Regions from separate parts of the Ensifer sp. ZNC0028 genome, predicted to be linked through region 2. Evidence: riboswitches for the same ligand, from Rfam matches in the RefSeq annotation. Region 2 holds a riboswitch; each other region holds the start of a gene.
The links. A riboswitch is a leader RNA that binds a small molecule or an ion and turns the genes downstream of it on or off. The one in region 2 is predicted to bind cobalamin.
Positions count from the first base shown of each region.

Region 1: another riboswitch for cobalamin. It lies ahead of metE (5-methyltetrahydropteroyltriglutamate--homocysteine S-methyltransferase); the one in region 2 lies ahead of L981_RS04410 (ABC transporter substrate-binding protein).
Region 3: another riboswitch for cobalamin. It lies ahead of L981_RS28560 (CbtB-domain containing protein); the one in region 2 lies ahead of L981_RS04410 (ABC transporter substrate-binding protein).

Region 1 covers NZ_JTLA01000107.1:29,243-36,722, forward strand. The annotation lists gene L981_RS24830 (acyl-CoA thioesterase) at 1-536, opposite strand, end outside; gene metE (5-methyltetrahydropteroyltriglutamate--homocysteine S-methyltransferase) at 533-2,884, opposite strand; cobalamin riboswitch at 2,985-3,205, opposite strand; gene L981_RS24840 (hypothetical protein) at 3,224-3,520, opposite strand; gene L981_RS24845 (LysR substrate-binding domain-containing protein) at 3,673-4,602, shown strand; gene L981_RS24850 (metallophosphoesterase) at 4,824-5,666, shown strand; gene L981_RS24855 (ABC transporter ATP-binding protein) at 5,663-6,829, shown strand; gene L981_RS24860 (carbohydrate ABC transporter permease) at 6,822-7,480, shown strand, end outside.
Region 2 covers NZ_JTLA01000015.1:87,095-94,574, reverse strand. The annotation lists gene L981_RS04425 (hypothetical protein) at 1-865, opposite strand, end outside; gene L981_RS04420 (DUF899 domain-containing protein) at 1,154-1,855, opposite strand; gene L981_RS04415 (helix-turn-helix transcriptional regulator) at 2,028-2,351, shown strand; cobalamin riboswitch at 2,544-2,737, shown strand; gene L981_RS04410 (ABC transporter substrate-binding protein) at 2,887-3,903, shown strand; gene L981_RS04405 (iron ABC transporter permease) at 3,900-4,952, shown strand; gene L981_RS04400 (ABC transporter ATP-binding protein) at 4,949-5,710, shown strand; gene L981_RS04395 (pseudoazurin) at 5,722-6,159, shown strand; gene L981_RS04390 (class I SAM-dependent methyltransferase) at 6,156-6,962, shown strand; gene L981_RS04385 (ParB-like protein) at 6,994-7,480, opposite strand, start outside.
Region 3 covers NZ_JTLA01000135.1:5,785-13,264, reverse strand. The annotation lists gene L981_RS28595 (TetR/AcrR family transcriptional regulator) at 1-571, opposite strand, end outside; gene L981_RS28590 (crotonase/enoyl-CoA hydratase family protein) at 655-1,470, shown strand; gene L981_RS28585 (helix-turn-helix transcriptional regulator) at 1,521-1,883, shown strand; gene L981_RS28580 (SRPBCC family protein) at 1,880-2,446, shown strand; gene L981_RS28575 (DUF1772 domain-containing protein) at 2,516-2,995, opposite strand; gene L981_RS28570 (NAD(P)H-binding protein) at 2,992-3,822, opposite strand; gene L981_RS28565 (TetR/AcrR family transcriptional regulator) at 3,927-4,619, shown strand; cobalamin riboswitch at 4,618-4,880, shown strand; gene L981_RS28560 (CbtB-domain containing protein) at 4,921-5,097, shown strand; gene L981_RS28555 (CbtA family protein) at 5,295-6,092, shown strand; gene L981_RS28550 (ferric iron reductase) at 6,131-6,985, opposite strand; gene L981_RS28545 (glucoamylase family protein) at 7,034-7,480, opposite strand, start outside.

The DNA.
Region 1 (7,480 bases), on a different contig from region 2:
GTCATCTGGGCGAGTGCATCGCCGCCGAAGAGCGCGCCGGCGCTGTTGGTCTGGCCCGGAAAAACGATGTCGGTCATGCCGACGAAATCCGCCGCGGGCACCACCGCCTCGGGCACCACCGGCGCGGGCTCGGCGAGCGGCGGAAGGCGCCAGTCGGCACCTTTGTCCTGCGGCATCCCAACCATGGTGAACCGTCCGCGTGAGCAAAGATCGCGGCCGCCGGTCGCAAGGTTTTCGGCCACCATCTCGACGTCGACGACCATCGAGCGTCGCCCGACGCGCACCGGGCGGCCAGAGAAACTGACGATCTGGCCGATGCGGGCGGGTGCGCGAAAATCGATCCGGTCGCAGGAGGCGGTGACGAAGGGTATGCGGCCGTGGCGGGTGGCAACGATGAAGGCGATCCTGTCCATCAGCGCCAATGCGGCACCCCCAAAGAGGGTGCCGTGATGATTGGTGTCGCCGGGAAAGACGATATCGACGAGGGTCTGTGGCGCCGGGGTTTCCCCCGACGCCGCTTCCGTGTGGCCCGTCATGCGCGAAGCGCCTTGTAGGGATCATCCGCGAAGGCCTGGCGCAGGGCGCGCGCCGCCGCCACCATGTTGACAAGTGCTGGCCGGGTTTCCTCCCAGCGCCGGGTCTTCAGCCCGCAATCCGGGTTGACCCAGATCTGCGCCGGCGTCAGCCCCTCGGTCGCGCGCTCGATGAGGTGCACCATTTCATCCACCGCCGGTACGCGCGGCGAATGGATATCGTAGACGCCCGGGCCGATCTCGTTCGGATAGGCCCTTCCGGTGAACGCGCCGAGCAGTTCCATCTTCGATCGCGACGTCTCGATCGAAATCACGTCGGCATCCATCGCCGCGATCGCCGGCATGATGTCGTTGAACTCCGAATAGCACATGTGGGTGTGGATCTGGGTGGCGTCGCCGACGCCGGCGGCGCTGAGGCGGAAGCACTCCACCGCCCAGTCGAGATAGGCCTTGCGGTCGGCGGCCCTGAGCGGCAGGCCCTCGCGCAGCGCCGGCTCGTCGATCTGGATGATGGCGATGCCCGATGCCTCGAGGTCCCTGACTTCGTCGCTGAGCGCCAGCGCGATCTGCCGGCACACCACCGACCGCGGCAGGTCGTCGCGCACGAAGGACCATTGCAGCATGGTGACCGGACCCGTCAGCATGCCCTTGACCGGTCGATCGGTCAGTGACTGCGCAAAGGCCGCCCATTCGACCGTCATCGGGTTTGGCCGGGAAACGTCGCCGAAGATGATCGGCGGGCGCACGTAGCGCGAACCGTAGCTCTGTACCCAGCCACTTCGGGTAAAGGCGTAGCCCGACAGCTGCTCGCCGAAATACTGCACCATGTCGTTACGCTCGAACTCGCCGTGTACCAGCACGTCGATGCCGATCTCTTCCTGCCAGCGCACCGCCTGCTCGGTCTCCCGGCGCAGATAGGCGGTGTAGTCGACATAGCTGAGTTCGCCCTTGGCATGCAGGGAACGGGCCTGCCGTACCTCCGGCGTCTGCGGGAAGGAGCCGATCGTCGTCGTCGGAAAAAGCGGCAACGGCAGCGCGTCCGCCTGGAGCGCGCGACGGGCTGGGAAGGGAGACCGGCGCTCGCTGTCGGCTGCCGTCAGCGCCTTCAGTCGCCCGGCAACAAGTGGATCATGGATCCTGAGCGACGTCAGACGCGCCTTGGCCGCTTCGCTCGAGGCGGCAAAGACCCTTTCCGGGCTGGCAAGCCCCGGCTCGAAGGCACGGGCGAGAAGGCTTAATTCATCGAGCTTCTGCACGGCGAAAGCGAGCCACGAGGCAAGCTCCAGGTCGAGCGCCCGTTCCATGTCGAGGTCGACGGGCACATGCAGGAGCGAGCACGAGGGCGCAAGCTCGATCCGGTCGCAGCCATGGGCAGAGACCAGCGGCTGCAGGCGGCTGAACAGGCCGGCAAGATCCGTCCTCCAGACGTTGCGGCCGTCGATGACGCCGAGCGACAGCACCCGGTCAGCCGGAGCGGATTGGATGAGGACCTCGATCTGCTGCGGCGCGCGCACGAGATCGACATGCAGGCCCGCGATCGGCAGCGCAAGGGCGCTCACCATATTGTCGCCGATCGCGCCGAAATAGGTCGCAAGCATGATCCGAAGCCCGGGAACTTTCGCCCGGAACGTATGATAGGCAAGGTCCAGGGCCTGCCTTTCCCGGTCGGTAAGATCGAGCACCAGACTAGGCTCGTCGATCTGAACCCAGTCGGCGCCGGCATCGGCAAGTTCGGTGAGCAGCTCGACGTAAACGGGAAGCAGGCGCTCGATCAGGTCGAGGGGATCGAAATCTCCGCCCTTCGCCTTGCCGAGCTTGAGGAAGGTCACCGGGCCAAGTAGGACCGGGCGGGTTCGATAGCCCAGGGCTTCAGCTTCGAGAAAGGCTTCGAGCGGCCGGTTATGCGTCAGCGCAAAACGTTGATCCGCTTCGAATTCGGGCACCATGTAATGGTAGTTGGTATCGAACCACTTGGTCATCTCGAGTGCGGCGTTGCCGCCGTCACCCGCATGCGTGCAACCGGAAGCACAGGGCGAACCCGTCGAGCCGCGCGCCATGGCAAAGTAAGTGTCGAGATCGACGGGACCGCCCTTCCAGCCATAGGCGGCCGGGACCGCACCGACGAGCACGGCAGTATCGAGCACGTGGTCGTAGAACGAGAAATCGTTCGAAGGGAGGATATCGATGCCGCGCGCCTTTTGCGCCGCCCAGTTTTCGGCCCGAAGCCGGCGGCCGACGTCGAAAAGGTCGTCACGGCTGATCTTGCCGGACCAGTAGCGTTCAAGCGCGAGTTTCAGTTCGCGGTGGCGGCCGATGCGCGGGAAGCCGAGATTGGCAGTCTTGATGGTCATTTCCTTACCCCGAAGGTTGAAGGGCAAGGTTTGAATGCGACGCATCCGCGACGCGAGAAGGGTCCCGCGTCGTCAACGCGCCTCATCGGACACCCCGCCCGTGGACGTTGTTCATCGCGGCAGGTCTCCTGGCTTGCGGGTCAACGCGGACCGTTCCGTCTTCCCGAGGCGTCTTCCTCAGTGACATCATCGAACGGCCGCTCTCCGCCTACAGTTGCGGGGGCAGCTCCGGCCTTAGCGCTTGTCAGCGCCGCACCGAATTCCCTCTTAGCTCCGCCCCGCCGGATGGCGAGGCGCAGAACCACGATGCCGGGACAATGCTCTGCAATCGCTTTCTCGTCAATCGCATAAAGAAATGCTTATGTCTTTATTTTCTCCAGCCAGGGCGCGGGGCGAGACGCGGGCAATGCGCGGCCCTTCGCTGCAAACTGTTTTCGCTGCGGGTTGCACCGGCACGGGATCGGGATCGGGCTCCTCCGGCCAGTGCCACGGATCCGCTGTGTCGCCGACGCGCGCACGGATATGTTCCTGGTCCCGCGTCAGGCCGATATCCCGGAGCTGGAACTCGTTGAACGCGTCGATGGCGACCGGAGCACTGAGGGTCCTGTCGGCCCAATTCAGGACATGGTAAATCATTGATCGCACTGCGCTAAGCATTGCTATCCTCACTTCTCTACAAGGCGTGTGTTCGCGAAAAAAGTGAGGTTTTTTGCCGTTTCGCGCAAAGCGATTTCTCGCATGCTGGCATAAAGAATGCTTATCTCAGCGTCATGAGCAAGATTCCCCCTATGAGTGCAGTGCGCGCCTTCGAGGCCGCCGCCAGGCACCTGAGTTTCACCCGCGCCGCCGAAGAGCTCGGCATGACGCAGGCGGCCGTCAGCTACCAGATCCGGTTGTTGGAGGACCGCATTGGCGCGCCGCTCTTTGTCCGCCTTCCGCGCGAGGTGCGGCTGACCGGTGCCGGGCGGCAGCTGGCGCCAAAGGTAACCGAAGCGATCGATCTTTTGGGGGCGGCCTTCTCGGAGATTGCCGACAAGACCGAACATCACCTGCACATCTCGGTGCTGCCGACCGTCGTTTCGAGCTGGCTCGGCCAGCGGCTCGCCACCTTCCAGACCGCGCATCCGAACATCAGCATCAGGGTGCACATGTCGACCGAACTCATCGATTTCAAGCGTGATGCCATCGATCTCGCGGTGCGCAGCGGCGCCGGCGACTGGCCGGGTAACGATGTCTTTCCCTTGTTTCCGCTCGATTACGTGCCGGTCTGTACGCCGTCCTTCCTGGAGAAACATCAACTCAAGGAGCCCGCCGACGTCTTGAGGATCCGGCGTTTCGGCAACGCCAACTGGTGGCGACGCTGGATGATCGAAACCGGCGTCGAGCCGCCGGCGAGCAACGGTACCGAGCTGATCTTCGACGTCCAGGCGATGGATGTCGCCACCATCCTGGCGGATCACGGCATGGCGATTGCCGTCTCGACCTTCCTGATGGATGAACTGAAGAGCGGCAGGTTGATCCGGCCGTTCGAGCATGTGGTGCGCGACGGCCGCGCCTATTGGCTGGTCTATCCGCAAAGCACCAGGCGGCAGAAGAAGATCCAGGCCTTTCGCGACTGGGTCGTCGCCGAAGCAGACGCGTCGAATGCGATGCTTGCGACCGTTATGGAGCAATCCTGTCCGGCATCTATTCGGGGCGAGCTCGGTGCAAAGTGGTGAGTCTGGGGAAAGAAGACGCAGACACATCCGGTGCGCGCGTGCCGGTTCGCGCCGGCCGGGCTTCGGAAAATGACGCTTTCATGGAGAAACTGAAAATCAGCTGAGAACGGCTGTTACCAAACTGACATGGCGGCTCCCTAAAGACTGCGGCCAACCGCAGAGAAGGGGAGAGACAGCCCTCCGACGCGGATACCGCAAGCCATCGTCGGAGGCCCGTTTCCATGAAAATCGTCCAGATCAGCGACACCCATCTCAGCCCCGCCAAAAGCCATTTCAACGGCAATTGGGAACCGGTTCGCGCCTGGATCGAGGCGGTAAAACCCGATCTCGTCATCCACACGGGCGATGTCACCATCGATGGTGCCGACCACGAGGACGATATCTCCTTCTCGCTCGATCTGATCGGCCAGCTCTCGATGCCGGTCGCGATCGTTCCCGGCAATCACGATGTCGGCCATCTGCCGGGCTCGCACCAGCCTGTAGACCCCGTCCGGCTTGCCCGCTGGCGCCGTCTCGCCGGTCCGGACTACTGGGGCCGCGACCATGGCGACTGGCGGCTGCTCGGCCTCAACAGCCTGCTGATCGGCTTCGAGGACGAGGAAGAAGACAGGCAATTTGCCTGGCTGGAGGAACAACTGCTTGGTCGCGACGGCCGCCGGGTGGCGGTGTTCGCCCACAAGCCGCTCTTCGTCGACGCCCCGGCCGAAGGCGACACCGGCTACTGGGGCATCCGTCCCCGCCAGCGCCAGCGGCTCTTTGATCTTTTCGCCGAAGCCGAGGTGGCGTTGCATGCCAGCGGTCACCTGCACTGGGCCTGGACCGGCGAACATGCAGGGACGTCGCTCGTCTGGGCGCCGCCGACCTCCTTTATCATCGACACGCTGGAACGGCCGATGCCGGGCGAGCGGCTGGTCGGTGCCGTCGTGCACGCGTTCACCGATGCCGGCGTGACCAGCGAAATCGTCGCGGTGCCGGGTCTGACGAGCCACGTGCTCGACCCGATCGTCGAGGACGTCTATCCGCTCGCCGCCAAGAAGAAGGTTCGCGTGGAGGCAGCGCAATGAGCGTGCTTTCGCTGGATGGCATCACCAAGTCCTATGGCGGCAACGCCATCCTGAAGGGCGTCAGCCTGGAGGCGGAAGCCGGCGAGTTCATTGCGCTCGTCGGCCCTTCCGGCTGCGGCAAGAGCACGCTTCTGCGCATCGTCGCCGGCCTTGATCACGGCAATGCCGGCGAGATCGTCATCGGCGGCCGCAGTGTCGCGCGCATGGCGGCGGCCGATCGCAACGTGGCGATGGTGTTCCAGTCCTACGCGCTCTATCCGCACCTGACGGCAGGTCAAAACATTGCCGTGCCGCTCGCCATGCGGCGCCTGACGGCGATGCAGCGCCTGCCCATGGTCGGCAATCTTCTGCCGGGGCAGAAGCAGATCCGCAGCGATATCCAGCGCCAGGTCAAGGAGATGGCCGGAGCGCTGAAGATTGATCATCTGCTCGACCGCAAGCCCGGGCAGATGTCCGGCGGCCAGCGCCAGCGCGTGGCGCTTGCCCGCGCCATGGTGCGCCGTCCGGCCGTGTTCTTGATGGACGAGCCGCTCTCCAATCTCGACGCCAACCTGCGCGTCCATGCCCGCGGCGAAATCGTCGATCTGCACCGCCGCGCCGGCGTGCCGACACTCTATGTCACCCACGACCAGTCCGAAGCGCTGTCGATGGCCGACCGCGTCGCCGTCATGATCGGCGGCAATCTCTTGCAACTGGCGAGCCCGAAGGAGATCTACGACAACCCCTCCCATATCGAGGTTGCGCGCTTCCTTGGTCAGCCGAAGATCAACGTACTCGAAACCCGCACGGATACCGCAAGCATTGTGCGCTTCGGCGATCTCGTGCTTCTGGCAAGCCGCGGGCAGGCGCCGGATGCACCGGTGAAGCTCGCGATCCGCCCGGAATTCGTGCGCTTCCATGCGGCAGGCGCCGGCCGGCTGACTGCGCGGGTCGAGCGCATGGAGTTTCTCGGCTCCGAGGTGATCGTCCACGCTCGCCTCGATGCGATCGGCGAAGTGATCACCGCCAAGTCAGCACCCGCCGAAGCCGCAGCACTCGCGATCGGTCAGCCCGTCGATGTCGCGTTCATGCCGGAACGGGCGATGCTGTTCGACGGCGAGGGCACCCGGGTGGCAGCCGAGCCGATCGCTATCGCCGCGACGCTGGAGAAGGTCCATGGCTAGTGTCGCAACCTTCGAAACCGCGAGTGCTGCGTCTCACCCCGATCGCCGCGAAGCCCGCATCGCCTGGTTGCTGGCGCTGCCAGCCATCACGCTGCTCTTCCTGTTCATCCTGCTGCCGACCGCTGCCGTGATCGTGCTCGGCTTCACCGATTTCGAGCTCGGCTACGGCAGCTTTCGTTTCGTCGGTTTCGAGAACTATGCCGAGCTCTTCGGCGATCGCACCTTCCTTCGCTCGCTCTGGAACACCGCCGTCTACACCGCGATCGTCACGCCGGTATCGATCGTGCTTTCGCTGGCGATCGCCATGTTGATCGAGGCGGAAACCAAGGGCCGAGCCTTTTTCCGGACCGTCTATTTCCTGCCGGTCGCCTCGCTGCTCGTTGCCATGGCCACGGTCTGGCAGTTCCTGTTCCACCCGACCATCGGCCCGATCAACACCTTCCTCGCCGTTTTCGGCATTGCCGGCCCCAACTGGCTCGGCGCCTCCGGCACGGTGCTCTATGGCCTGTCGATCATCGGCATCTGGCAGTCGGTCGGCTTCAACATGGTGCTGTTCCTCGCCGGCCTCACGGCAATCCCGCGCGAACTCTATGCCGCTGCCGAAGTCGATGGTGCCAAGTCGTGGTTCGATCGCTTTCGCCTGGTGACCTG
Region 2 (7,480 bases):
CCTGCGAAAGGCCTTCCGGCGTGGCATCCCTGATGCGGTTGATCTGGACATAGAGCAGATCGGGCAAGGGGTAGTGGTGCCAATAATTGGCGTCGGGGCGCGTGAGATAGGCCGGCAGCGTGACGTCGTCGAGCACGTGCCGCCACCCGACGTCGCGACCGGTCTGCGACAGGGGACTGAAATCGCGTCGTGGCCAGACATGGGCGGTTAACGGTTCCGGCGCGCCGGGCGTGGCAAGAAGAGGGATTTGCGCGACGTTTCCATCCTTAAGACGGATGAGATAGGCGCTTTCCTGCGGGCTTTCGGCAAGGCCGGCGGCATGGAGCAGTTCCGGCGAAATTGCGACATTCGGGACGAATTCCCTGCCGAGATTGGCGGGTCCGCCGAAATGGGGCCGCAGCGCATCGACAACGGCCTCCGTCGCCCGTCCATTCACCTCAAGGATCTCTCCGCCCAGAAGGTGCGATTGCTCGCCTGTCGCTGCGATCACGAACAGGCCTTCGGCAAACCAGCCGAGCCGGACGGGAACCGCATTGAAACTGTGACCACCGACAAGCCCGACGACACTGGTGTGCCCATTGTCGGCGAGCGCGACCGCCTTTGCAGCCGCCATCGCCAGGCCAGCGCGGTCGAGATCGCCGGCCCGTTGTTCGATCGCATCAAGGGAGCCCGTAAACGCTGCCTGGGCGGCTGGCGAAAAGCTTCGGTCAACCTCGATCAGGCGCCGCAGATGGGCAAGGTCCTGCCTGTTGCGTTCCAGTTGCGAGGCTGCGGCCGGAAAGTCGCTCCGGGGATAGGTCTTCAGCGTTGGGTAGAGAATGACGGCAAGCGGCGCGACCACCAGGAGAAGCAGGGCGGCCAACATGATCGATGCAATCCGAACGCCGCGTCGCCGCCAAAACTTCTTGCCGCTCGGTGCCGGACCGTCCTTGCGGTCTTGCGTCTCGTTTCCCATCGATTGCCGCCCCCATCGGCGCGCCTCTTAGAAGCGCGATCCATCCCCACGTTCGGCGCTCCCTGCCGGGCCGGCGGCATCCCTTCACCATTGCCGCGATCCCTATTCGGGCGCGCGACAATGACGCAGGTCTGGCGATCGGCCAGACAAGACGTAGGAACGGCGGCTCGACAATTCCATGTTCGCCGCCGCGGAAAATCAAAAAGCCGGTTCGGTCCCGTATTCGTCGTGCCGCCGGTTCCAGACATAGGGTTCTGTCTGCGGCCATCCCGCGGGAGAGGCTTCCCATGTTTCCTGGCGACCGTAGGGCGTCAGATCCAGATAGGTCCACATGCTGCCGAGATACTCGACGCCACGCGCACCGTTGAAATAGGTGCGGTAGATATGATCGCCGTCCCTGAGGAAGACGCTGACGCCATGGCGCTCGCTGGTCCTTGTCGGGTCATCCGGATCGGCGACCGTGGCTCCCATGTCGTGGTTGAAGTCGCTCGCCATGGACGAGTACCAGACTGGGTGCTGCCACTGCATCCGGGCCTGGTATTTCTGCAGCGTCTCCAGCGGCGCGCGCGAAATCAGCACGATGGACGTATCGCGTGCGTTGAGATGCGCCGGATGGGTCATCGCGTCCACGACCCAGGAGCAGCCGTCGCAGCCCGCCTTCCATCCGGGCGCGAACATGAAGTGATAGACGATCAGTTGTCGCCGTCCGTCGAAGAGGTCGGCGAGGCTTACCGTGCCTTCGGGCCCCTCGAACGAATAGTCCTTGTCGATCCTGACCATCGGCAAGCGTCGGCGCGCGGCACTCACTTCATCGCGTGCGCGGGTAAGTGCCTTCTCCCTGGCAATCTGTTGTTCGAGTGCGACTTGCCACTCATCCATTGAAGCGATTTTAGGCAGCATTCTCAATCATCTCCCTTTTCCGCGGTTTGCTTGGAGGTGTCGGTGCAAAGCTGACTCCGATCGACGGCATCCAGCCGTCAGGCTCGGTTGCAGTTCTCGCGAAAGCTCGCAAACAGGTCTCATCGGCGCCGTCTCCGTTGCGTCCAGTTTCAATATGTTGCAAAAACATAACATGTCAAGCAAGCAGGACGAAGATCTGGTTTTCAAGGCGTTGGCTCACCCGCGCAGGCGGGCGATGCTCGATTGTCTCAAGGGCGAGGCGCAGGCCACGGGCATGCTCTGCGCGGCCTTTTCAGACATGGATCGCTGCACCGTGATGCAGCATCTGAAGGTGCTGGAGGACGCCGAGCTGATCATCGTCAGCTGGGCAGGACGCGAGCGCTGGAATTATCTCAATGCGCTGCCGATCAAGCACATTTACGACCGCTGGATCAGCGACTATGCCGCCCATGCCGTGACCATTCTCGACAGGCTGAAGACCGATCTCGAAGGGTAAATCTGAAGATAGTGTGAATTACGGATCACTTAAACAGTATTCATTTGTGTATAGTTTTCCGACAATCGACAATGTTCTGCCTATTTGAGGGGAGTGATATTTAGTGAAATTACGAGACGCGAAAGAATTTCTACCTTTCCTGGCAAGTGTTTCGAAAGCGTCGCTTTCATGCTTGCGCTCCACTCGTTCGTTGAGTAGGGAATTCTCGTCGGTTTCCGAAAGGAAATAACAGGGAATTCGCCGCGGCTCGCCGCGAAACGAAACTGCCCCCGCAACTGTAGGCGGCCAGTCCTCTCTCGAAAATGCCACTGGGCGATGGTCCGGGAAGGCCGAGAGGGAGCCAAGACCCGCCAGTCAGGAGACCTACCGACACCTGTAACTGAACAAGCCGGGCGGGGTGTCCGGGGAGGTTGTCGATGTCGTTGGTCGCGCCACAAGTGCCGGCTGTCGATGTTCTCTTGAACATCGGTTCGATCATTGCGTCCTGGCTCGTCCCCTCCGATCCGCGCGATCAACAGATCGGAGACAATGTGCCATGACCGCTTCGCGTTTCCTGCTTGCCGCCTCTGGCTTCGCCTTCTTCGCCACCGCCGCTGCTGCCGAACCCACCGCCTATCCGCTGACCCTGGACAATTGCGGCGAGACGATCACCTTCGACAAGGCGCCGGCGACCTCGGCGACCGTCGGGCAGGCGGCAACCGAGGTTCTCTATTCGCTCGGCCTCGGCGACAAGGTTACGGGCACGTCGGTCTGGTTCAATGACGTGCTGCCGGAATTTGCCGAGGTCAATGCCAAGGTTCCGCGCCTGGCGGACAACGACCCGAGCTTTGAAAGCGTCGTCGCCAAGAAGCCGGGGCTCGTCGCCGTGCAGTTCGTCTGGCACGTCGGCCCCGAAGGGATCGTTGCGACCCGAACCCAGTTCCACGAAGTAGGAATTCCGACCTATGTCCTTCCGGCCGACTGCGTCGCCAAGGACAACTCGGTGGGTGTGGACGGCACGCGAAGCGCGCTCTTCTCGACTGCCAGCATCCATCAGGGCGTGCGTGAACTCGCGCAGATCTTCGATGTTCAAGACAAAGGCGAGGCATTCGTCGCAGAACTCGCCAAGCGTGAGGCCAACGCCATTGAGCAGGCCAAGGCGCTCAATTTGAAGGATGTGTCTGCGGCCTTCTGGTTCTCCAGCGCGGAGATGGACATCGATCCCTATGTGGTCGGCCGGAAGGGAGCGCCTGCCTACATGATGGATAAGCTCGGCATCCGCAACGTGGTCGGCTCGGACGAAGAATGGCCGGTCGTCGGTTGGGAAACGATCGCCAAGGCCAACCCCACCATGATCGTCATCGCCAAGATGGATCGCCGGCGCTTTCCGGCCGACGACTACCTGAAGAAGATCGAGTTCCTGAAGACCGATCCGGTTGCCAGCCAGATGGATGCGGTGAAGAACAACCGCATCGTCGTCATGGATGCGCACGCGATGGACGCCACGATCAGAACGGTCGCCGGTATTGAAGTTCTCTCCGCTGCGCTTAAGGATTTCGGGTTGGCGAAGTGAAGACCGGCCTCTCGCGGCGCGCCCCTGCTTCCCGGCTTGGCCGGGCAGCCACGGGGACATTGGCTCTGTTTGCCACCGTTCTTGCCGGAACCTGCATCGGTGAAACGCCGATACCCGTCTTGACGGTTCTCCAGACCTTGGGGAACAAGATTTTCGGCGCGACCTATGGGCTCGATCCCATCGATGTCGGGATCATCTGGAACTACCGCCTGCCGCGGGCGATCGTTGCCGCCTGCTGCGGGGCGGGCCTCGCGGTTTCGGGCATGGTGCTCCAGTCCCTCCTGCGCAACGCCCTGGCGGATCCCTATCTTCTCGGCATCTCCGCCGGCGCCTCGACCGGCGCCGTGGCCGTTACCGTCGCCGGCCTCGGGGCTGGCGCGGTCTCGATGTCGCTCGGCGCCTTTGTCGGCGCCGTGACGGCTTTCCTCATGGTGGCGATCCTCGCCCGTGCCGCCGGTGGCGGGGTCACTCTGCGCGGAACAGGGCAGATCGTGCTTGCCGGCATCGCCGGATCGCAACTGTTCAACGCGCTGACCTCTTTCATCATCACCAAGTCGGCCAATGCGGAGCAGGCGCGGGGCATCATGTTCTGGCTGCTCGGCAACCTCAGCGGTGCGCGGTGGCCGGACGTCTGGCTGGCCGTGCCCGTGGCCCTTGTCGGGCTCGGCGCCTGCATCTGGTATGCCCGCGCGCTCGACGCCTTTTCCTTCGGGGCGGAATCCGCCGCGTCGCTCGGCGTACCCGTGCGGGCCGTCCAGGTGGTGCTGATCGGCCTTACCGCGCTGGTGACGGCCGTGATGGTCAGCATCGTCGGCTCCATCGGCTTCGTCGGGCTCGTGATACCGCATGCGGCCCGTTTCCTCGTTGGTGTGCGTCATGGCCGGCTCGGCCCGGCAACCGCCCTCATCGGGGCGGTCTTTCTGATCGCGGCGGATATCCTGTCGCGGACGATCGTTCCTGGCCAGGTGCTGCCGATCGGCGTGATCACCGCCCTGGTTGGGGCACCGGCCTTTGCCCTGATCCTTATCCGCGGGAGGCACCGATCATGATCCTGGAAGCACGCGATCTCGGCTGGTCCGTCCGCGGCAAGGCGATCGTTTCCCATGTCGATCTCGCCGTGCGGCAGGGAGAGACACTCGGCCTTGTCGGCCCCAACGGCTCCGGCAAATCGACCTTGATGCGGCTGCTGGCCGGCATCGTCCGGTCGACGTCGGGCGAGGTGCGGATCAACGGGCAGATGCTGCACGCCATGCCACGCCGCCAGGCTGCCCAGTTGATCGCCTTCCTCGAGCAGCAAGCCGAGACGACGGAAGCGATCTCGGTTCGCGATGCGGTTGAACTTGGCCGCACGCCCTGGCTCACGCCGCTGCAGCCCTGGTCGGCGGAAGACGACCGGATCGTCAGGCAAGCGCTCGACGATACCGATATGGCGGGCTTCGAAAACCGTTCGTGGGCAACACTTTCCGGCGGGGAACGCCAGCGGGTTCACCTGGCGCGGGCCTTGGCGCAACAGCCGCAGGTCCTGTTGCTCGACGAGCCGACAAATCACCTGGATATCCAGCACCAGCTTTCGATCCTGAAGCTGGTGGCTGACCTGCCGATAACCTCCGTCGTCGCCTTACACGATCTCAACCAGGCCTTTGGCTGCGACCGCGTCGGCATGATGTCCGCCGGCCGGCTGGTGGCGCTGGGGCCGCCGCGTGAAGTCCTGACCGTCGAACGGATCGCCGCCGTCTTCGGTGTTCGTGCGAGCATCGTCGTCGACCCCGAGGACGGAACCTCCATCTTCCGCTTTCATTCAGCCTAGCAAGGATTTACATGCGCGCGCTTCTCCTCGGATTGTCCCTGTTTCTCACCGCTTTCCAGTTCGCCCAAGCCGAAATGCACGAGGTGAAGATGCTCAACCGTAACGCTTCGGGACCGATGGTCTATGAGCCAGACTTCCTCCAGATCGCCCCCGGCGACACGGTGAAATTCATCGCTGCCACCAGCGGCCACAACGCGGCGACGGTCGACGGCATGGTTCCCGAAGGTACCGCTGGTTTCAAGGGCGGGATCAACGAGGAGATCGAGGTCACGCTCGACGCGGAGGGGTTCTACGGGATCAAGTGCTCGCCCCATTTTGCGATGGGAATGGTGATAGTGATCCGTGTCGGCGACGCGAAGGTCGACACAGGCTTTGCGGCGGCCAAGGTTCCGGCCCGGGCGCGCAAGCGGTTTGACGAGATCCTTGCCAGGAACGGTTTCGGAAAGTGACGAACGACACCGAAGAAGGGGCAGGGCGCGCGAATTTTCATCTGAAGGAAGCGATCCGCAGCTACTGGTCGGAGCGCGCGAGGACCTTCGATCTCGCTTTCGGCCACGGCATCCTGTCTGAAGCCGAGTTTTCCGCCTGGCAGGAACCGATCCGCGCCACCCTTGGCGTGAAGCCGCTGCGCGTGCTTGAACTTGCCTGCGGCACGGGCGAGGTCACAAGGCTCATCCACGATCTTGGTCACGAGGTTACGGCGCTGGACTTCTCCGAAGCGATGCTTTCCGTCGCCAAGGCGAAACACGCCGGCAAACCGCGGCTGCGCTTCATCCTTGCCGATGCCGAAAACACCATGGAGCCGGATGCCGCCTATGACGCGATCGTTTGTCGCCACCTCGTCTGGACGCTTACCGAGCCCGAGGCGACCTTTCGCGAGTGGCACCGGTTGCTGCGACCGGGTGGGAAGCTGGTGATCTATGACGGGGACTGGGCGCAGCCTTCTCCGATCGGACGTCTCGCCGAACGCCTGGTGGCCTTGATCGACAGGTTTTCCGGGCCCGATCCCTATTACGACGGGTCGTTGAGCCAACGCCATGCCGAGATCATGCGTGCCCTGCCTTTCGGTCGCGGGCTGCGGTTCGAGCAGCTTTCCGGTCTGTTGGAGGAGGCGGGCTTCAAAGGGATCGAGAAAATGTCCCATGCGCCGGTCGCTCGTGCCCAGCGCAAGTCGGCCAACCTGCGAAACTGCCTCCGCACCTTCGTCTACAGGCGCTTCATCCTGACCGCGCATTCGTCGACTGCGCGCTAGACCCCAGTGCCCTGAACCGCGAGGCGCTGGTTCAATCGGTGACGCCGCACCAACCCGGCAGGAAGCTGGCGGACTTGCCGTGGGCAAGATCGAGCGCGTCGTGCACGGCCTTGTCGATGTCATTGGCGATGCGTTTTGCATCGATGCGCGAGCGCAGGAAGTTTGCCCACATGAACTCGCTGTAGGGCGTTGCGTCCTTGGCGTAACCGCCGGCGCGGCGGAGCGCGCCCGCAAGCGACCGGTAGGGGTCGTCGACGAGGCCGGCGATCGTGCGCGGCAGGTCCTGGTGCGATCGCCGCAGGCCCTGTGCGTCGAACGGATACATCCAGTGGCGGTGGTCCATGACCGACCAGAACTCGTCCTTGGACAGGTGGCTGAGATCGAACACGATGCTGGTCAGCACATGCGCGACGCCTTCCTCGTGCAGGGCGCGCACGAGATGATGATGGTCGACCAGATACGGTCGCTCCTTCGGGCCGAGCACCACCGGTACCATATGATGTCCCAGGAATTCCGCG
Region 3 (7,480 bases), on a different contig from region 2:
CAAGCGCGACCCGCACCAGCGTCGCCGCCGCCTTGCCCGCCATCTCCATGTAGCTCGCGTCCCGGTGCAGCAGCACCACGGCGAAACTGCCGTCAAGCAGCAGCAGGATCTGCTTCGCCAGCATGGCAGGCTCGGCAGTGCCGGCTTCGGCAAAGGTCTCGGCCATCCAGGCCTCGAACTTCTTCTTGTGGGCCGCACCGATGCGGATCGCCGGGTGGCCCGGCATGTTGGCAAGTTCGGCAGAGGTGCGCAGGAAGCCGCAACCCTTCCACTTCGGATGGCGCGCCGCCCGCGCCAGGTTGACGAAGATCGCCTCGACCCTGTCGGCAAGGTCCCCGTCGCCCGCGTCGAACCACTTGCGAAAGAGTTTCAGATTGGGCTGGTCGCGGCTCTCGAGGTAGGCGGCGATCAGCGCGTCCTTGCTGTCGAAATGATAGTAGAGCGTGCGCTTGGTCACGCCCGCCGCCTCCGCCACCGCATCGACGCTGACCGCACGGATGCCCTCGGCATAGAACAGCTTCTCCGCCGCTGCGACGATCACGTCCCGGGTCGACTTCTCTGCTTTCGTCATCTCTTAAGTATACCGACTAGTGAATATACATCCTATCTTCCCTCACCTAGCCTCTCCTCGTCAACACCTGCCGGAGAGCAACAATGTCGAACACCGTGCTGCTGCAGATTTCCGAGGGTATCGCCCTCCTCACTCTCAACCGCCCGCAGAAACTCAACGCGCTGAACTACGAGCTGATCGACCGGCTCATGGGCCTTCTCGACGAGATCGAGGTGAACCATGCCGTAAGCGCGGTGATCATCACCGGCGCCGGCGAGCGGGCCTTTTCCGCCGGCGGTGATATTCATGAGTTCTCGGACAGCGTCGCCAAGGGCGTGAATCCGGCCGTGCGCGATTTCGTCCGTCGCGGTCAGGGCCTGACGGCGCGGCTCGAGGCCTTCCCGAAACCGATCATCGCCGCCGTCAACGGGCTTGCCTATGGCGGCGGCTGCGAGATCACCGAGGCCGTGCATCTGGCGATTGCCAGCGACCGGGCGCGCTTTGCCAAGCCGGAGATCAAGCTCGGCATGCCGCCGACCTTCGGCGGCACCCAGCGACTGCCGCGGCTTGCCGGCCGCAAACGCGCGCTGGAACTGCTTTTGACCGGCGAGGATTTCCCGGCCGATCGCGCGCTGGAGTTGGGGCTCGTCAACCGCGTCGTCCCGCATGACGAACTGATCGCGTCCGCCCGTGACCTGGCAAAGCGCATCATGGCGCACTCACCACTCGCCGTCCGCTCGATCATCACTGCCGTCACCCGCGGCCTCAACATGTCGATCGCCGAGGGATTGCAGGTCGAGAGCGAGCAGTTTGCCCAGATGGTGCCGACCGACGACCTTGCCGATGCGCTTGCCGCCTGGAAGGGACGGCGCATCCACGACGACCCGCCGCGGCCCGGTCTTTTTTCGCGATATTTTTAAATTCAACCGAACGGTTGACAATTAGGTACATCGAGACGATATTCAACAATATGGTTGAATATCAGAACGCACATCTCGATGCCGTGTTTCACGCGCTTTCGGACCCGACGCGGCGCGCCATGCTCCAGGACCTCTCGCAGGGCGAAAGACTGGTGGGAGAGCTTGCGGCGCCGTTCTCGATCTCGCTGGCCGCGGCATCGAAGCACATCAAGGTGCTGGAAGGAGCAGGTCTGGTGCGCCGCGAAGTGAAAGGTCGCACGCATGTGTGCCGGCTCGATGCCGCGCCGATGCATGCAGGCATGGAGTGGATGCGCCACTACGAAGCCTTCTGGCGCGCCCGCATCGACGTACTCGAGGCGCTGCTTCTCGCCGAAGACGCCACCAACCAACCTGATCCGGAGGATAAGCCATGACTTCGTCTGCCACAGCCTTTGCCGGCGCCGATTACGGCCGTGTCGTCGCACCGGACGCGGTGCGCATCGAGCGCCTGCTTCCCGGCCCGATCGAGCGGGTCTGGTCCTATCTGACGGAGGAGAGCAAGCGCCGCCTCTGGATGGCGTCCGGAACGATCGGGTCGAAGGAAGGGGCCGAGGTCGAGCACGTCTTCCGCCACTCGGAACTGACAGCGGAAGACGACCGGCCACCGCAGAAATATGCCGAGCACGCCGGCGAGGTGCGCAATTACGGTCACGTGCTCGCCTGGGAGCCGCCTCGGCTGCTGGCCTACACCTGGAACGAAGAGACCGGCACGCCCTCGGAGGTCCATTTCGAACTCAGCCCCCGCGGCGACAAGGTGCTGCTCGTCGTCACCCACAAGCGCATCGCCGACCGCGCCATCATGACCAGCTTCTCCGCCGGCTGGCACGTGCATCTCGACATTCTGCGCGCGCTGCTGGAAGGCGAAAAGCCGGCGGCCTTCTGGAGCAAGTTTGCCGATCTTGAAGCGCAATACGACGCGCGTATTCCCAAGCCCTGACGGCGGGATGGGTTCAGAGGTCAGGACGCGCGCAGGCGCCGGCAAGGATCCACTTGCCGGCGCTTTTCGTCAGGCACGGGCGAAACCGAGAATGAAGAACGCCAGCGCGCCGATCGACGCGAAGCTGCGCACGTGGTTCCACCAGACCCAGTCGGTCAGATAGCGCTCACGCCAGAGATCGGTCGCCGCCTGGCCGGGCGCTGCGGCGGCGAGCGCATCGTTCATCGGCACGTTGAAGACGATGGTCACCAGCAGCACGCCGACGACATAGGCGACACCGCCGGCGGCAAGCCACCACCGGCCCTCGCCGCCCGAGAGGAAGGCGACGACGATGAGCGCCAGGGCGAGCAGCGCCGTGCCCATGAAGGCGCTGAGGAAGATCGGGTTCTGGATCACGACATTGATCGCATTCATCGCAGCGATCCCCTGCTCCGGCGGCAGCCGCGACAGGGCCTGCATGATGCAGACCGAGAAGATGAAGAACAGTCCGGCCATCAGGCCGGAGCCGATCGCGGCGGCAAACGCCAGAGCGGGGATCAGGGGGATCATGCGGCAAGACTCCATACACCGGTTGCTGCGGTTTCCCGAGCGTAGGCTGCAAAGTCACGCGGACGCCGCCCAAGCACATGCTCGACATCGGACGTCAGGTTTGAATTGCGCCCGTCGAGCACCGAGGTGAAGAGATAGCGGATGAGTTCGACATAGTCATCAGGCACGCCGTCGGCCTGCAAGTGCGCCGCGAAGTCGGCAATCGGGATGGCCTGATAGGAGATCGGGCGGTTGGCTGCCGCGGCAATTTCGGCCACGGCGTCGGCAAAGGTCATCAGCCGCGGGCCGGTCAGCGAATAGACCTTGCCGATATGGCGGTCGTCGAGAAGCGCTTCGACAGCGACGTCGGCAATGTCGTCGCAGCTGATGAAAGGCTCGGTCACCGTGTCCACGGGCAGGAAGACGGAACCGCTCAAGACACCCTCGGCGAGGAAGCCTTCGTCGAAATTCTCGAAGAACCAGCTGCCCCGGATGACCGTCCAGTCGGCGCCGGAGGCCTGCAACGCGCGCTCTGCCGCTTCCGCCTCGTCCTCGCCACGCCCCGACAGCAGCACCAGCCGCTTGACGCCGGCGCTGACCGCAAGGCTCGAGAACTTGGCGATCACCTCGACGGAGCCCGGCACCGCCAGATCCGGCTGGAAGCAGACATAGATGCGATCGACGTTTTCAAGGACCGGCGCCCAGGTCGTCTCTTCCGTCCAATCGAAGGAAGGCGACGCCGAACGGGCACCGATGCGCACCGCGACGCCCTGCTCCCGAAGGCGCTCGGCCACCCGCCGCCCCGTCTTGCCGGTACCGCCCAAAACCAGTGTGACTTTCTGAGACATCGTTTCCTCCTGAGGTTCCACCAACAAACATGAGTATCTCTCACATTTGCAAATGTGATAAATCCTCGTATTTTAGGAGTCAAGTCAAAATGTGAGCATTACTCATGATTCCAGATGCAAGCCCCGCCACGCTTCCCGCCGACGACGAGCCTGCGCTGCGCCGGACACCGAGCCAGAAGCGCAGTCGCGAGCGCGTCGAGCAGATCCTTGCCTGCGCGACGGCGCTCATCCAGGAAAAGGGCAGCGACGCCATGCGCATGAGCGAAGTCGCTGAAAAGGCTGGGATTTCAATCGGCTCTCTGTACCAGTACTTCCCCGACAAGGCCGCGATCGTGCGCACGCTTGCCGAGCGCTACAATGCGGTCTGCAACGAGTGCATCGCGGCCGAACTGGCCAAGGTGACCTCGATCGCCGAGTTGCGCGACGCCTTCTCGCTTTTGTTTGACATCTATTACGAGATGTTCCTCGCCGAGCCGGTCATGCGCGACATCTGGTCGGCGATGCAGGCCGACAAGGCGCTGCGCGAAATCGACCTTGCGCAAAGCCGCGCCGGCGGAAAGCTGCTTGCCGATGTGTGGGCCCGGCTTGTGCCGGCGACGCCGCGCGAGGAAATCGACAGCGCCGCCTTCCTGATCATGCACCTCGGCGACTGCACCATGCGGCTTGCGGTCTCGGTCGACCGGGCCGAGGGCGACCAGATCGTCGAGGCCTACAAGCGCATGACCATCAAGGATTTTGTCGCGGATGGACCGCGCCGCGGCGCAGGCTCAATTGACAACTCCATGACAGAATCCTAATCATCTGGGATCGATTGGTTCCCGGGACGCGAACGCGTTTCGGGAGTAAACGGGAACGTGACGGATGGACCCACTCTGGGCATTCAAATCACGGCCGACCCCGCGACTGTAGAGCGACGTCGATCTGCCATTCCGGAGCGATCCGGAAGAAGCCACTGGAAAGGCCGCGAGAGGGCGGCCGAACTGGGAAGGCGAGGCAGACCGGGGGCATCGAGCCCAACGCCGTGAGCCAGGAAACCTGCCACTCGATGCGGGCATAGGGCCCAACCGGGAATTTCCCGATGCCATCACGGAGGTTGTCATGGCTACGTCTACCATTTCGAGCACCCCGCTCTCCCTCAGCGATCGTCTGACCGCTGGCGTCATCGCGCTCTTCATCGGCGCATTCCTCGTCTTCGGCGCCGGCCTTGCCAATTCGGCCGTGCTGCACGACACGGCGCACGACACCCGCCACTCCTACGGCTTCCCCTGCCACTGACCGATGCCTCGGAACGTCAACAACGTTCCGCATCGAACAATCTGCGGACCTGAACGCATCCGGCCCGCGCCGGATGTCGGCTTGTGTGCATCCCGGTTTTTCCGGCGTGCGAAAGCCATCCGCAGCACAGGCAAAATGGGAAGACTCAAGGACCACGCCGCAGCGCGTGGCTTTTGTCGTTATCGAGGGATTTCAAGATGATTGTCAGAACGCTTCTGGCCGCGATCGTGGCTGGATTGATTGCCGGTGTCTTCATGACCGGCGCCCAGGAATTGCGCGTCACGCCGCTGATCCTGCATGCGGAAGAATTCGAAGGCGAGGCTCCGGCCCCCACCGAACAGCCCGCGGCCCAGCCGGGTGCGGCACAGCCCGCCGCGGAAAACCACGACCAGCATTCGTCGCTCAAGGCCGTGTCGCCGCTTAGCGCCTTGCTCGACGCATTGTCGCCGATCACGCCCGCCTATGCCCATGAGGGCGAGCACGAGGAAGGCGGCATCATGTTCGGCATGAGCCGCTTCTCCGGCACGCTGATCGCGAACCTCGTCACCGGTTCCGGCTTCGGCCTGCTGCTCGCCGGCGTCAGCCTGGTGATCGGCTATCCGATCACGCTTCGGAACGGCGCGCTCTGGGGCGCCTGCGGCTGGCTTGCCGTGCACATGCTGCCGGCGATCGGCCTGCCGCCGGAACTGCCTGGCTTTCCGGCCGCCGAACTCGGCGACCGCCAGACCTGGTGGCTCGCAACGGTGGCGCTTTCGGCCGTCGGCCTTTATCTCGTCGTCCTGCGCGAGGAGATCGTCTCCAAGGTCGCGGGCCTCGTGCTGATCGCAGCGCCCCATGTCTACGGTGCGCCGCAGCCGCTCGACATCACCAGCAACGTTCCGGCCGTGCTCGGCGCAGAGTTTGCGGTGGCCGCACTCGCCACTACGCTCGCCTTCTGGATCGTGCTCGGCGTCGTCTCCGGCTTCATCAACGAGCGCTTCGTCAAGGCACAGTGATCGGCGATCACGGATCGTCACCAAAGCGACGGCGGGGTTCAGGCCCCGCCGTTTTGCATGAGATGCGCCGCCAGCCGCGCACGGCGATCTTCCGGCTCCAGCAGGACGCAGGTGTCGCAGAAGCTACCGCCCTCCGTCTTGAAATAGAGACAGCAGCCGCAGCGGATCCGATACTGGCGCGAAATGTGTTCACCACTTGCCGGATGGACAGCCGAAATCTGCTCGTAGCAAAGCTCATCAGAATAAAACCGCGAGCCGGGCCGCTTGACGATCGCCAGCGCCTCGGCCATGCCGCGCGCCTCATCCCCGATCGCGCGGCCGATTTCGAGGAACGCGCCGGCAAGGGCATCCGCCGCGAGCCGCCACTGCGCCCCGCTCGAGAGCCCTGTCCGTGCCTTGAGAACTGCAATGACGGGCGCCAGATGAGCGATGAAGCCCTGTTCGAAAGCGCTGACGCCCTCCTCTCCACCCTTGCGCCCCATCGCCGGCGGCTGGAGGCGAAAATGATAGCGTTTGCCCGCGACTTCGGCACCACGGTGAAGCCGCGCCCAATCCTCGAAACGAATGCCGGCGACCTCCGGCTGCAGCCCGGCGCCGAGATGGAACGCGCCGAGGACCACGCTCAACTGACGGCTATAAAAGGCGATCAGATGCGCCGCGCGGATCCGGTCGGTCATCCCGACCCCGAAGAAATCCTGATAGGCGAGCCCCTCCTCAAGGCCAGCGCTGCCCGCAGCCCAGAAGTCGCCCGGCGCGCTGAATTCGCTGGCCGCCGGCCCGAGCGAGACGGCAGCCTCCGGAAACTGGGCACGCAGACGGTCAGCCACGGCCAGCGCCTGCAGCGCAAATGCCGCCGCGATCTCCGCTGTCGGCTGGTGGTCGTTCAAGCGCATGCCGTCTCCGTCGCCCATTCTCATCCTCAGGTGCCGGATGCGGGCGGATTACCCGCGTGCGACATCCCTCTCCTGCAGCCAGCCGCCGTCAAAGCCCGCCCTCTCAAGGCCGCGGCGGATCGCCGGTATGCTGCGCATCAGCGCCCAGACAAGGCCGCTTCGCCAGTTCTCGATCATCATGACAACGAGGCCCTGGTCAAGACCGACGACCCGCGCATCGATCCAGCCCTCCGGCCCGCCGCCATCAAGGCTTGGGTTGAAGCCGCCGGGAAAGCGCCCCTCGTTCAGAAGTTCCGGATAACTCTTCGCCATATGCACGAGGGAGGCCTGCGCCGCCTCCGGCTCGAACGGCAGGCAAGCAAGCGGCGCCCAGGGCACGAGCGTGCCATCATCAGGGCCGTAGGGCGCGCCGCGGTTCACATAGCCGAAAAGCCGCTGCTGGCGCCCATCGCGAAGCCGCAGCCGGCCGCGTGGCGCATGGCAGGCGCTGAGGCC